3 regions of the Paenibacillus sp. FSL R5-0473 genome follow, and region 1 is predicted to be linked to each of the others. Evidence: riboswitches for the same ligand, from Rfam matches in the RefSeq annotation. Region 1 holds a riboswitch; each other region holds the start of a gene.
The links. A riboswitch is a leader RNA that binds a small molecule or an ion and turns the genes downstream of it on or off. The one in region 1 is predicted to bind thiamine pyrophosphate.

Region 2: it holds a riboswitch for thiamine pyrophosphate, as region 1 does, so the genes downstream of both, thiC (phosphomethylpyrimidine synthase ThiC) here and MKY28_RS21400 (ABC transporter ATP-binding protein) in region 1, are expected to answer to the same signal.
Region 3: it holds a riboswitch for thiamine pyrophosphate, as region 1 does, so the genes downstream of both, MKY28_RS23735 (ABC transporter substrate-binding protein) here and MKY28_RS21400 (ABC transporter ATP-binding protein) in region 1, are expected to answer to the same signal.

Annotation. Positions count from the first base shown of each region.
Region 1 is NZ_JBBORL010000001.1:4,871,249-4,875,453, reverse strand. Features, by position in the region: gene MKY28_RS21410 (ABC transporter substrate-binding protein) at 1-125, opposite strand, end outside; gene MKY28_RS21405 (ABC transporter permease) at 288-1,118, opposite strand; gene MKY28_RS21400 (ABC transporter ATP-binding protein) at 1,108-1,872, opposite strand; TPP riboswitch at 2,032-2,134, opposite strand; gene MKY28_RS21395 (radical SAM/SPASM domain-containing protein) at 2,352-3,227, shown strand; gene MKY28_RS21390 (pectate lyase) at 3,576-4,205, shown strand, end outside.
Region 2 is NZ_JBBORL010000001.1:5,163,328-5,167,532, reverse strand. Features, by position in the region: gene MKY28_RS22600 (IclR family transcriptional regulator) at 301-1,044, shown strand; TPP riboswitch at 1,194-1,307, shown strand; gene thiC (phosphomethylpyrimidine synthase ThiC) at 1,725-3,509, shown strand; gene MKY28_RS22590 (hypothetical protein) at 3,891-4,205, opposite strand, start outside.
Region 3 is NZ_JBBORL010000001.1:5,419,975-5,424,179, reverse strand. Features, by position in the region: gene MKY28_RS23750 (ABC transporter ATP-binding protein) at 1-57, opposite strand, end outside; gene MKY28_RS23745 (ABC transporter permease) at 96-854, opposite strand; gene MKY28_RS23740 (thiamine-binding protein) at 854-1,144, opposite strand; gene MKY28_RS23735 (ABC transporter substrate-binding protein) at 1,369-2,409, opposite strand; TPP riboswitch at 2,716-2,828, opposite strand; gene MKY28_RS23730 (NAD-dependent epimerase/dehydratase family protein) at 2,973-3,728, opposite strand; gene MKY28_RS23725 (VOC family protein) at 3,745-4,131, opposite strand.

The sequences.
Region 1 (4,205 bases):
GCATTAGTTGCAGAGTCTGTTGTTGGCGTGTTATTGCTGGTATTCGTGGTGCTGCATCCACTGACGATCAGCAAAAGGCTAATGAGCATGATGGGAAGCAGGGAGTATATACCTTTGTTATTCATAAATGAAGTTCCTCATTTCATCGTTTTGATTTGTAGAAAATGGGCAACAGCATGATAACGACAATGTAATAATGAACTGATTGAAGATGCTGCTGAATTCGTGCATAAGATATGTTTTGAAGATTGTAACTAATGTATTTACATCTAATTTCTGTCTAAGTATTATCCAACTTTTCTTTTGCCTCCATGTCCATACCGCCGTATGCTAAACCGTTTCTCTAGCCAGGCAATCAGTACAAACAAAACGATCCCAAGCAGGGATAACAGCACAATAGCTGCAAACATCGCATCCGTGTTCATGTTGCTGGACATGCGGCGGCTGAAGTATCCGAGACCTTTGCTGCCACCGAGCCATTCGCCAATCGTTGCCCCAACCACGCAGTACACCACAGACATCTTTAACCCCGAGAAAAAAGAGGGAAGTGCCAGTGGAACCTGGAGTTTGCAAAAAATATCCCACTTGCTGGCGGCCATAGTGAGCAAAAGTTCACGCTGCTCCGGATCGCCTTGGCGGAGTCCATCGTAGGTACTGACCACAATGGGGAAGAACGCGATTAGGAACACCACGGCGACTTTGCTCCACAACGTATAGCCAAACCACAGGATGAACACGGGAGACAAGGCAATCAGCGGGATGGTCTGACTGATCACGATGAAGGGATACAAGGCCTTTTCAATCGATCGGTTCATATGCATGCCTGTTGCCAGCGTAATTCCAGTCACTATGGACAAGACAAAACCAACAATAACCTCCATAAAGGTAGCAGGCAGATGGATGGTCAACAGTAGACGACGATGCTCAACCAGTGAGCTTACGATGGCCGTGGGTGCAGGAATGATGAAGGAGGGCAACCATCCCATACGCACAATCACTTCCCAGATCGCCATTAATAAGAACATGAGCATAATAAACAAACCATATTGGGAAAACGACCTCGAGAGCCACTTTAAACACCACGTCCAAACGCTAACCTCAGCTCTATCATTTTGCATGTAATTGTTCCTCCAGTTGTCGTCTCATCTGCACGAGAGCCGGTTCGTAGATCATGTCCGAATGCCTTGGGCGTGGCAAAGGAACCGTTATCTCCCGCAACTGCTGACCTTGCCCCCCTGGAGTTAACAGAATAATACGGTCACTTAACAGCAGGGCTTCTTCGATGTCATGTGTAATGAACAGCACGGTTTGTCCAAAGCCCTCCCACAGCTCTAGCAACCAGCGATGCATTTCTCGTTTGGTTAAGGCGTCGAGTGCACCGAAGGGTTCATCCAGCAACATGAGCTGCCCGCCTGTAAGCAAGGTACGAAGAAATGCCACCCGCTGCCGCATGCCGCCGGATAACTCATCCGGGTAGGCCTGCTCATAACCTGATAGGCCGAACCTTGCCAACCCAGCTAGGATGTTTGCCCGTAACTTGTTCTTGTCCTGTCGGCCTGGTGCAAGCTCGGCATGCAGCATGCAGTTCTCCATGACGGTACGCCAGGATAACAGCAGATCTTTCTGCGGCATATAGGCGACTCGTCCGAGCCGTTGTCCTTGCGGGACATCAGCTATATCGATGGTGCCAACGGTTGGTTCATGCAAGCCTGCGAGCAGCTTGAAGAGCGTGCTTTTACCTGATCCGCTGGAGCCGATGAGCGAGACAAATTCTCCTTGTTGAACCTGAAGCGACACATTGGAGAGCACAGGGGAATCCTTTTTTTCGGGAAAAGCAAAGCTTACGTTGTGAATAGTTACATGGTTATCCATCTGATCCTCACCCCCCTTGATGTCAGACTACTGCAATAACAACGGCATCCTATACTCTGCAAAAGGAACAAAAAAGACCCACCCATTTCCGGAGAAATGAGTGGGTCTGTAAGTTAAATCCGCAATTTATCTTCACATACATGAGAAAATTCCGCTTACTAAAAGGCCGCTCCACTTCCCTCCGCTGGTATGATCCAGATCAGGTTCAAAGGGTCCGAATAGTCATATTCGTCTCAGCCGCAAGGCTCCCCTAGTGCAAAAGTTCAAGATATGCAGTTGTGTGTTCAGCATATATCACTTGAACATGAACTGTAAAGAGGCAGCATGATGGAATTGTTGAGATGAACTTGGAGTCAGACCCGAACAACTGAACAATTTACCTGGGCTCCCTAACCCGATATAATAGTGGTGGCGCATATTGGCCGGATCACAAATGCAGGCGGGATTGTTCTCCCTCCGAAGCAGAATGGGGACCCGAGTTGAAAACGTTCAAAAAAGTATATATTGAGATCACGAGTATCTGCAATCTGGCTTGCAGCTTCTGTCCGCAGACACAGCGTGCCAAAGGATTCATTGACCCTGAAGTCTTCAACAATATACTGGATCAAGTTAAACCACACACCAATCATATTTATCTACATGTCAAAGGTGAACCCTTGTTGCATCCCAAAATAGATCTGTTGCTCGATTCCGCACATGAGAAGGGACTCAAGGTGAACATTACAACGAATGGTACACTGCTGCCCAAGACTCAGCATAAATTGCTTGGCAAACCGGCGCTGCGGCAGATGAATTTCTCCCTGCACAGCTTCGATGGGCATGAAGGTTCAACAGATCGTGACGGGTATCTGCGTCATATTTTGTCCTTTGTACACGAGGCCGTTAAGCACAATGTCATCATCTCATTTCGGTTGTGGAATCTGACACAGGATAACTTCACGAATGCTCAGATGAATCGAAATCGGGAGACCCTTGAAGTATTGGAACGTGAGTTCAATCTGGATTTTCGCATTGAGGAAAAAGTAGTTCCAGGTAGCGGGGTCAAAATTGCCCCGAATGTATACCTGAATCAGGACCATGAGTTCCAGTGGCCAAGTCTGGATGCACCTGAAGATGACGGCAAAGGCTTCTGCCATGCACTTCGCGGTCAGGCAGCTGTGCTTGTAGATGGAACGGTGGTTCCATGCTGTCTTGATGGCGAGGGTGTCATTAACCTCGGTAACGTTCACGAGAAGTCATTCTCGGAGATTATTGAGGGTGAGCGAGCGAACAATCTGGTATATGGCTTCTCCAAACGCGAAGCTGTAGAAGAGTTGTGTAGAAAGTGCGGTTATCGTCAGAGATTTGGAGCCTGATATCTTATATCAGCAAGCCAGAAGCCATTCAAGATCACACATTTGGAGACAAATGTAGTGGTCTTTCTTTGTTATTGGGGATTAAGTGAGGGGTACATACGTTACAAATGAGCATACCAGAGGTTGATATGAGCATATTGCTTGAGAGACCTAGCATGCAAAAAATGCCGATATGACAGGGATTGTGCGATGTCATGATATATCTGATCTAATGATTATTCTAATTACCTTCCTTATTTGGTAGGATTAGGTTGTGGATCGGACAGAGGTGCACCTCTGACGATCTTCCAGGACAAGCTTAGGCTTGTACAATACCAAAAAACGAGAGAATAAGGGAGGAATAAAGTTATGAAAAAAATGTTGACGTTGTTGCTGTCCGCTGGTTTGGTTGCTTCTATATTTGGTGCAGTTCCGGCTGCGGCTGCACCTACCGTTGTAAATTCAACCATTGTGGTACCAAAGGGCACGACCTATGACGGCCAAGGTAAAACATTTGTAGCCAATCCTTCCACACTGGGCGACGGATCTCAAGCAGAAAATCAGAAGCCAGTCTTCCGTCTGGAGGCAGGGGCCACGCTCAAAAACGTAAACATTGGATCACCAGCTGCTGATGGTGTTCACTGTTATGGCAACTGTAATATATCGAATGTGGTCTGGCAGGACGTGGGCGAGGATGCACTGACATTGAAGTCTGCGGGAACGGTTAACATTACCGGTGGGGCAGCGTATAAGGCTTATGATAAAGTGTTCCAGATGAATGCAGCTGGAACAATTAACATCAAAAATTTCCGTGCAGATGATATTGGCAAACTGGTTCGCCAAAATGGTGGAACTTCCTTCGCAGTTAACATGACGCTGGATAACTCCAACATTTCCAATGTAAAAGATTCGATTATGCGTACAGACAGCAGCACATCACAGGGGAAAATTACGAATACCCGTTATTCCAAAGTACCAACGTTGTTCAAGGGGTTTGCT
Region 2 (4,205 bases), 290 kb from region 1:
CGATTTCAGAGCCTGCTTCAGAGCGATATCTTAATGTAATATATCTTTATCGTATGTTCCAATATAGTCAAAGTCAATTGATTGAGGGCATTTGTTACGCAATTGTTATATAGTTCTTAAGATATATGGGTAACATTACCTTAGTGTGTAAATTACAGGGGATTAAGTCTTATAAAAAGGAAAAATTTACACGTTGGCCTATTTTGATTTTGGCTCTTTTTGGTTTACAGATGAGACCGTTTCTCATATAATTTATGTAACCAAGTTTCATGTGATGAAACATGAGGAGGGCATTATGCCATGGAAGATCGCAAGTTAACCGTCCGGGCTGTGGAACGGGCGCTGGATATATTATTATGTTTTACCACACGCAGTGATCTGGGACTCACCGAAATTGCCAGCCAGATTGGCCTGCACAAAAGTACAGTGCACCGTTTGATGGCTACGCTGGAGGATCGAGGGTTCGTGATCCGCGATGCAGCAACAGAGAAGTACCGACTTGGCATCCGAATCTGGGAGCTGTCAGCTCATATGTCCCGCAGTGATGATCCCGCTATTCTGCTGTTGCCTGCGATGGAGCGACTGAGAGATCGATTGGGGGAAACCGTTAGTCTGTACCTGCGTGATGGGAGTGAACGGATTCGAATTCAGGCTGTGCAAAGTGATCAGGCGATCCGCCGAGTTGCTCCCGTTGGTGTTAGACTCCCGCTGTCTGTGGGGGCTTCCAGCAAAGTCCTGATGGCGTTTGCCACGGACGAGGATCGTGAAGAACTGATGAACGGGCCGGAATGGCCGGTGTTTATTGATCCCGCGGTGTATTTAGCGCAGATGGGAGATATCCGGGATAACGGATATGCCACAAGTTACGAGGAACGTGAGCCGGGAGCTGCCGCGGTATCTGTACCGATTATGGATCGCAGAGGCAATATTGCAGCTGCGCTCTCGGTCTCAGGACCTGTCAGCCGACTTTCGCAGGAGACATTGCATGAATACGCACCTGTGTTGAAGGATGCTGCTACGCAAATGGGGCTCATGTTATCCTGATGTTGAGGTAAGTTTTTTCTCCAATAGAGTTTGATCATTTGGAATATAAAGGTTGTTTTTATGTTCCGGTTGCGCTACTCTGTAATGGACGGCTCAACGGGGCCAGCTTCATTGAATATGAACGGCGGCTTATGTAAGCCGCAACTTATTAACGTTACTGGGGGAGTCCGAATTGTCCGGACTGAGACGGAATCGCAAGAGATTCCGGACCCTTTGCACCTGATCTGGATCATACCAGCGTAGGGAAGTAATCGGCGATATGACCACAACCACCACATGATGTGACCCTTGTAGGGCTCCGTTAAGGAGCTGCGTAAAGGTGCATTATTGGTGATGGACATAAAAGTCGGTTCCTTCGGGGACCGGCTTTTTTATATACAGGGAACGGGCGATATAGCGCGGATTTTATGGGCTTCTTTTTCAATAACCTGCGAAAGTGGGCTTGGATAAGGAGAGGAGTCACCATAGATTCATGATTTGTGGCAGCCTCCGTCTGTTGTTAACTGTACATGAAAAGTGTCTCCCCTGGTCTGGTGTAGGATCGCTCTTTCTTCTCTGCATTGCGCATGATTTGGACAGGTACGTAAGCGACCTAATGATGAAACCAACCAAACAAGCGACGAACACTGAGGAGGAGACAAGCGAACATGAGTACAGGAAATCAAACGAGACAACAAGGGATGGAACAGGAACATAACGATCAGCAGGTGGAAAAAGAAACAGGGGCGGCCGGACGGGTTCAGCCCTTTCCGGGCAGCCGCAAAGTCTACATTCAGGGCTCACGGCCGGACATTGCTGTACCGGAACGTGAGATAGCCCTTCATGACACGAATACTCCCCAAGGGGTGGAGCATAACGAACCGCTGCGTGTCTACGATACGAGCGGCCCGATGACCGATCCCGCATTTCACGCCGATATCCGTGCAGGTCTGCCAGCTCTGCGCACACGTTGGATCACAGAGCGTGGCGATGTCGAAGCTTACCAAGGCCGTACAGTTAAACCGGAGGATAACGGACTGAAGCCCGGAGGGAAGAGAGCTGGCGCTGAAGAGTACCCCGGATTGCGTGGCAAACCGCTGCGAGCACAGCCAGGACGCTGCGTGACTCAGATGCATTATGCGAGGCAGGGAGTCATTACGGCTGAGATGGAATTCGCCGCCATTCGTGAAGGCGTGGAGCCGGAATTTGTGCGGCAGGAGCTGGCGAGTGGACGGGCCATTCTGCCATCCAACATCAATCACCCGGAGAGTGAGCCGATGTTGATCGGTCGTCATTTTCACGTGAAGATCAATGCCAACATAGGTAACTCTGCCGTATCTTCCTCCATCGAGGAAGAGGTCGAGAAGATGACTTGGGCGGTACGATGGGGATCGGATACGGTGATGGATCTGTCCACAGGCAAAAACATTCATACCACCCGGGAATGGATCATCCGTAATTCACCTGTGCCGATTGGTACGGTACCGCTGTATCAGGCGCTGGAGAAGGTGAATGGCGAAGCGGAAGCGCTGACCTGGGAGTTGTACCGTGACACACTCATTGAGCAGGCAGAGCAGGGCGTGGACTACTTTACGATTCATGCAGGTGTACTGTTGCGTTATATCCCCATGACCGCCAAGCGGATGACAGGCATTGTGTCTCGAGGTGGGTCCATTATGGCAGCATGGTGCCTTGCGCATCATCAGGAGAATTTTTTGTACACCCATTTTGAAGAAATCTGCGAGATTATGAAAAGGTATGATGTGGCGTTTTCGCTGGGAGATGGACTTCGTCCAGGCAGTATCTACGATGCGAATGACGAAGCTCAGATGGCGGAACTGGCTACGCTTGGGGAACTGACGCAGATCGCATGGAAGCATGATGTGCAGGTGATGATCGAAGGCCCGGGTCACGTGCCGATGCATAAAATCAAGGAGAATGTGGACTTGCAGATGGAAATCTGTAAAGAAGCACCGTTCTACACACTTGGGCCGCTAACGACCGACATTGCGCCAGGATATGATCACATCACGTCCGCCATTGGGGCAGCCATGATTGGCTGGTTCGGCACGTCCATGCTCTGTTATGTTACGCCAAAAGAACATTTGGGCCTGCCCAACAAGGATGATGTGCGGGAAGGGGTCATCGCCTACAAGATCGCAGCTCATGCCGCCGATCTGGCGAAAGGCCATCCGCGTGCTCAACGCCGCGATGACGCATTGTCCAAGGCACGCTTTGAGTTCCGCTGGCGGGACCAGTTCAACCTGTCACTGGACCCGGAACGGGCATTATCCTACCATGACGAGACGCTGCCAGCAGAAGGGGCCAAGGAAGCTCATTTCTGCTCCATGTGCGGACCAAAGTTCTGTAGCATGCGCATTACGCAGGACATTCGTGCCTTTGCCGCTGATAAAGGATTGTCCGAGAATGAGGCTGTAGCTGCCGGGATGCAGGAAAAGGCCGAGGAATATCGGACACGCTCCTAGGCGCCGGTACAGCGCAAGCTGGGCAGTCTGAAATAGAGATAAAGCCGTTTCTCTCTGTCATTGCAGAGAAGAACGGCTTTTTTTAGTTTTATGTCATGTATGTATTCTTAACCTTACTCAGCCTTTATCAGAATTAGCTTTGTGATTAAGTGTGGTCCATATCTTATACAGAATTCCTGCGATAACGAATAAAAGAGCATCACTGAGTTTTGGTGCTCCTCCGTATAGAAATGCGGAACAGGAAAAACCTACTATAAACAGTAAAACAATATAGAGGAATCGCATATTAGTTCACCTCGTTAATTTGTGGTGTTACTAAGTAAGTGAGTTCATAGTTGCATAGTTTCAGATAGAACTTGTTACTTCACTCCAAATCAGCATCTACTCTCGAGTCAGTCCCAAATTCTTCTCCAAATACGCCGCAAGCAATGCCAGCGGGCTATGGATTGGAATACCGCGATCTATTGTAACCTGTGCAGCAGCGGGAGCCATAGACAGCTGGGATGCCACTACCGTTTTACCCGGATACTGCTCAGCAATCTGCTGTAAGCCTTCACGTACCGCTTCGAGATACCCTTGCTGATCTCCACGCATAATCAACTCAAATGTCCCAGGGATGCACACCGCTTCCGTCTGAGATGTCTTGGCAACGTGTAGTTGCTCATTCTCATCCTCTTGCTGTAATGCCTGATTCAA
Region 3 (4,205 bases), 550 kb from region 1:
CTCCATCGCGTGTGCTCCTCGTCCATGATGGACTTGTTCGTCCTGTTGCCGATTCATATGGTCATCACTTCCTAATATACAGATTACTTGCTTTACTACCGCTTCTGTGGCCGCCAGCGCACGAGCAGCTTCTCCAGCAGGGCAATGAACAGGAAGAGCAGCAAGCTGAGCGCGACAATAATCATGATCGCTACGAATAGGCGATCCGTACGATAAGCCGACTTTTGCAACATCATATAATAACCAATACCCTTGTCTGCACCGATCCATTCGGCGATGATGGCACCCATCACGCTATAGGTAGCGGCGATTTTGACACCGGAGAACACGGATGGCAGCGCATGGGGGAGCTCCAGCTTCCAGAAGATCTGATGACGCTTTGCACCAGCCATGCGCATATAGTTCATCATCGCCGCGTCAGTACGGGTCAAGCCGTCCATGGCCGCCACTGCAACGGGGAAGAAGCAGACCAGAATGATCGTAATCAGCTTGGGCAGTAGCCCGAATCCGAACCAGATTAACAGGAGCGGCGCGAGCGCGATGGTCGGAATATTTTGACTAAGAATAAGTAAAGGATACAGGGCTGACTTGAGAAAAGGGACCAAATGCAGTACCATCGCAATCAGTAATCCAACCGCTGTTCCAGCGGCGAATCCAATCAGCGTTAACTGAATGGTTGCGGAAGCGTGCATGCCAAGCCGTTCGGCCTGGGTTGCCGCTTCGCGGGCGATGTCGGACGGTGCAGGCAGCATCCATTTCTCAATATGGAAGAGGGAGACGGCTCCCTGCCATATCGCTATAAAGAGAATAACCGCCACAATGGGCGGCCATACACTTTTGAAATAGGCAGGCATTAGCGATACTTCTCCGTCAGGGTATCCATGCTGAAGCCGGTAGGGCTATGGGCGATTTTGATCTGGGAGATGATGCTTGGGCTGCCAGCCTCCACGAGTACCTCGTGCATTTTACGGACAACTTCCAGCAGTTCCTCTAGTTCCCCCTCCATCGTGGTGTCGAGCGCGTTCACCTGATATTTCAGGCCGGATTGCTGAATAACTTCAATGGCGCGATCAACGTAAGGATAAGAGTTCTCGCCATTTGGCGTTTTCGGGATAACCTGAATACTAAGTAGTGTGCTTGCCATGAGAGATCACGGCTCCTTTCGTGATAAATAAAATGAACTAATGACTGTTACACTTGCCACTTCGATGACAGAATAACCTTCCAATCGCTGTTATCCCCAGATTTTTTTGATTCCCTTTCTCTAAAGGGAAAATCCGGTGATAAAGGCGACCGCTTCGCTTTTTCACGTTATTTCTGTCCTCTCCGTCATCGTGTAAATATTAAGTTCGTTTTATATGAGAAATTTTATTGGGGTAAAAACTCGTTCGTATATGCCTTGCTCACATCGATCTGTTCATCCAGCAGTTTTTTGCTAAACATCCAGTCGGTGTAGTTCTGCCACACTTCCTGCTTTTGCTCACCCCAACGCGGGGCGTCATCCGTGTATTTTGGACTAAGCCACTTCTGGCTTGCCAGTACCAAGTCTTTATCCAAGTCCGGTACGGCCTTGATCAGAATGTTTGCTGCGTCTTCGGGATGATCAATTGCGTATTGATATCCTTCTGAAGTGGCTTTCAGGAATGCTTTCACCAACTCAGGGTCGTTTTGGATCGTCTGCTCGTTTGTTACTAGTACAGGCGTGTAGTAATCCAGTGCATCTGAATAATCCTTCACATATAACATGTCGATCGGTTCTCCGCGCAGTTCGGCTTCAATACCTGTCCAGGCGTAGAAAATCCATGCGAAATCGATATCCCGTTTCACTGCGGTGAAAAAGTCGGCATCACCCATGTTAATGTTTTTCACTTTGGATACATCGGCTCCGTCGCCTTCCATAATGGATTGCATCACGGCTTCTTCGACTGGGGAACCCCAACCGCCATAGGTTTTACCTTCAAAATCTTTCGGTGACTTGATATTCCGATCCGCCGGAGCAGCGAAACCAGATGTATTATGCTGAATAACTGCTGCGATGGAGACCAATGGAACACCCTGTGTGCGGGCTTGAGTTACACTCTCCTGATAACTTACGCCAAAAGGCACTTCATTCGAGGCAACCATTGTATCTGCGCCACCGGCACCTGGTTGTACAATCTCAACGTTCAAGCCTGCGGCTTTATAAAAACCTTGATCTACAGCTGCATACAGGCCTGTATGATTCGTATTTGGTGTCCAGTCGAGCACCACTTTAATATCTTTCAGGGCGGCAGTGTCACCTTCGTTGCTGCTTTCCGTATTTGTGTTGCCGTTCTGCCCAGCTGGGGCAGCTTCTTTGCCACCACATGCGGCTACAGTCACCATAAGCACGCATAAGAGCAACAATCCCATCGTTTTACGCCATTTCATCTGTGGTCTCTCCTTCGGTATGTCCGGCCGATTGGCACGGGGTACTCCTTGGCTTCATATCCAATCATCTTGCATAAATCGACAGATTTATACCAGTTGAGATCTGGATGACGTTATTTTTGAACAAGTAAAACGTCCATCGATGTCATTCAAGGAAGCCAGACCGCGTTTAGCGGCAGTTTTTCTTGCAATATCAGGAAGGTGATGCTTCCAGTCTTATACTTTCTGATAGTAACAAAAAAAGCGCCCCGTATTCCGGGACGCGTGCAGGCGTTAGAGAGGTGGCGTTCAGCCATAGGGCTGTGCCATTTCGATATACTCCGATTCCTACGCTGGCATGATCCAGATCAGGTCTAAGGGTTAGTATCTTGGTGGGATACACTCTCAGCCGGCCAATTCCGACTCCCCTGGGAAACTATGAAGTTACGGGCATTACTAGGTGTAATTATAGGCCAGCGGGTGGAACGTGTCCAGTCATGAACTGGATAGGGACACGTATAAGTTATCAAACAGGCCGTTATACATATGTATAACAGCCTGCTTGGATGTGTTATTTTCAATAATTATCGTGGCGAATCATATAAGGCAATCTGACTGAGTGCAAAAGCATCGGATTTTGGGTCATAACCTACCTGTTTCTGAGTGGTTTCCAGATTCAATCGTTTAAACCGATTATTCGAGATCCCATGCAGTATGGTGAAGGGTTCCAGATCGGTAGTTGTAATTGCTTTGAACATCAAATCACACAAGTCAGCCGGACTAATATATGCGCTCATATCCCTTGCCTCCAGCACTGGTCCGTCCGGTTGAAAATCATCATATGCACCTATACGTATTGCTACACTTTGTAAACCTTCGGTATACGCAAAATAGGAAGCGAGCGATTCTCCAAAACATTTGCTAACCCCGTACAAATTCCGTGGGCGTGTTGGCATGTCCGGATAGACTTGAGCATCAATGGGATACCCCTCAATCGTCTGTGCACTGCTTGCAAGAATGACTCTTCGTACACCTTGGTCTTTAGCTGCACGGAATACATTAAATGTACCTTTGATATTGATGTCCAACAACGATTCATAAAATCCGGCATTCGGGGAAGGATCTCCCGCCAGATGTACAACCACATCCATGCCTTCGCAAGCATGCTGACAGGCTTCGGGGTCTGTCACATCCAGTGTCATGATCTCATGGCCGGTCCCTTGATACGTATGCAGTCTGTCGATATTTAAATCCGTTAGTCGCAGGTGAAATGCCTCTGACAAGTGTTGGGACAAGTCACGTCCAATTTTTCCGGCTGCGCCGGTAATTAAAATGTTCATAAATCAACTCCAATTCTTAGCGCTGGAAGAACTCAATCCATTCCTTTTCAGGTCCATAGATGAAGAAATAGCGATAACCGTTAGGCAGTGTGATAATCTCTCCGTCGATAAATTCGGCTTCGGTGGATTGGATGCGTTGGTACTCAGAATCAAGATCATGCACGTGGATCGCAAAATGGTGCACCGTACCTTCGGAAGGCAGCTTGTCGCTGTATCCTTGAATTAGCTCAATCTCAGTCTCGTTACTTCCATTGAAGCCGAGAAAGGCGAGCTGAATGACGCCGTTAGTATGGGTTACCCGGTCTTTCAATTCAAGACCAACAATCTCCGTATAGAAACGCAGCGTGGTCTCCAGATCACGCACGGCAATGCCGACGTGGTCAATGCGCTTTTGAAAACTCACAATCAAAAACCTCCTTATGTAGTGAATGTTTCTACCATTTTAAGGGATATCATAGAGCTGTACTACATGGTTGT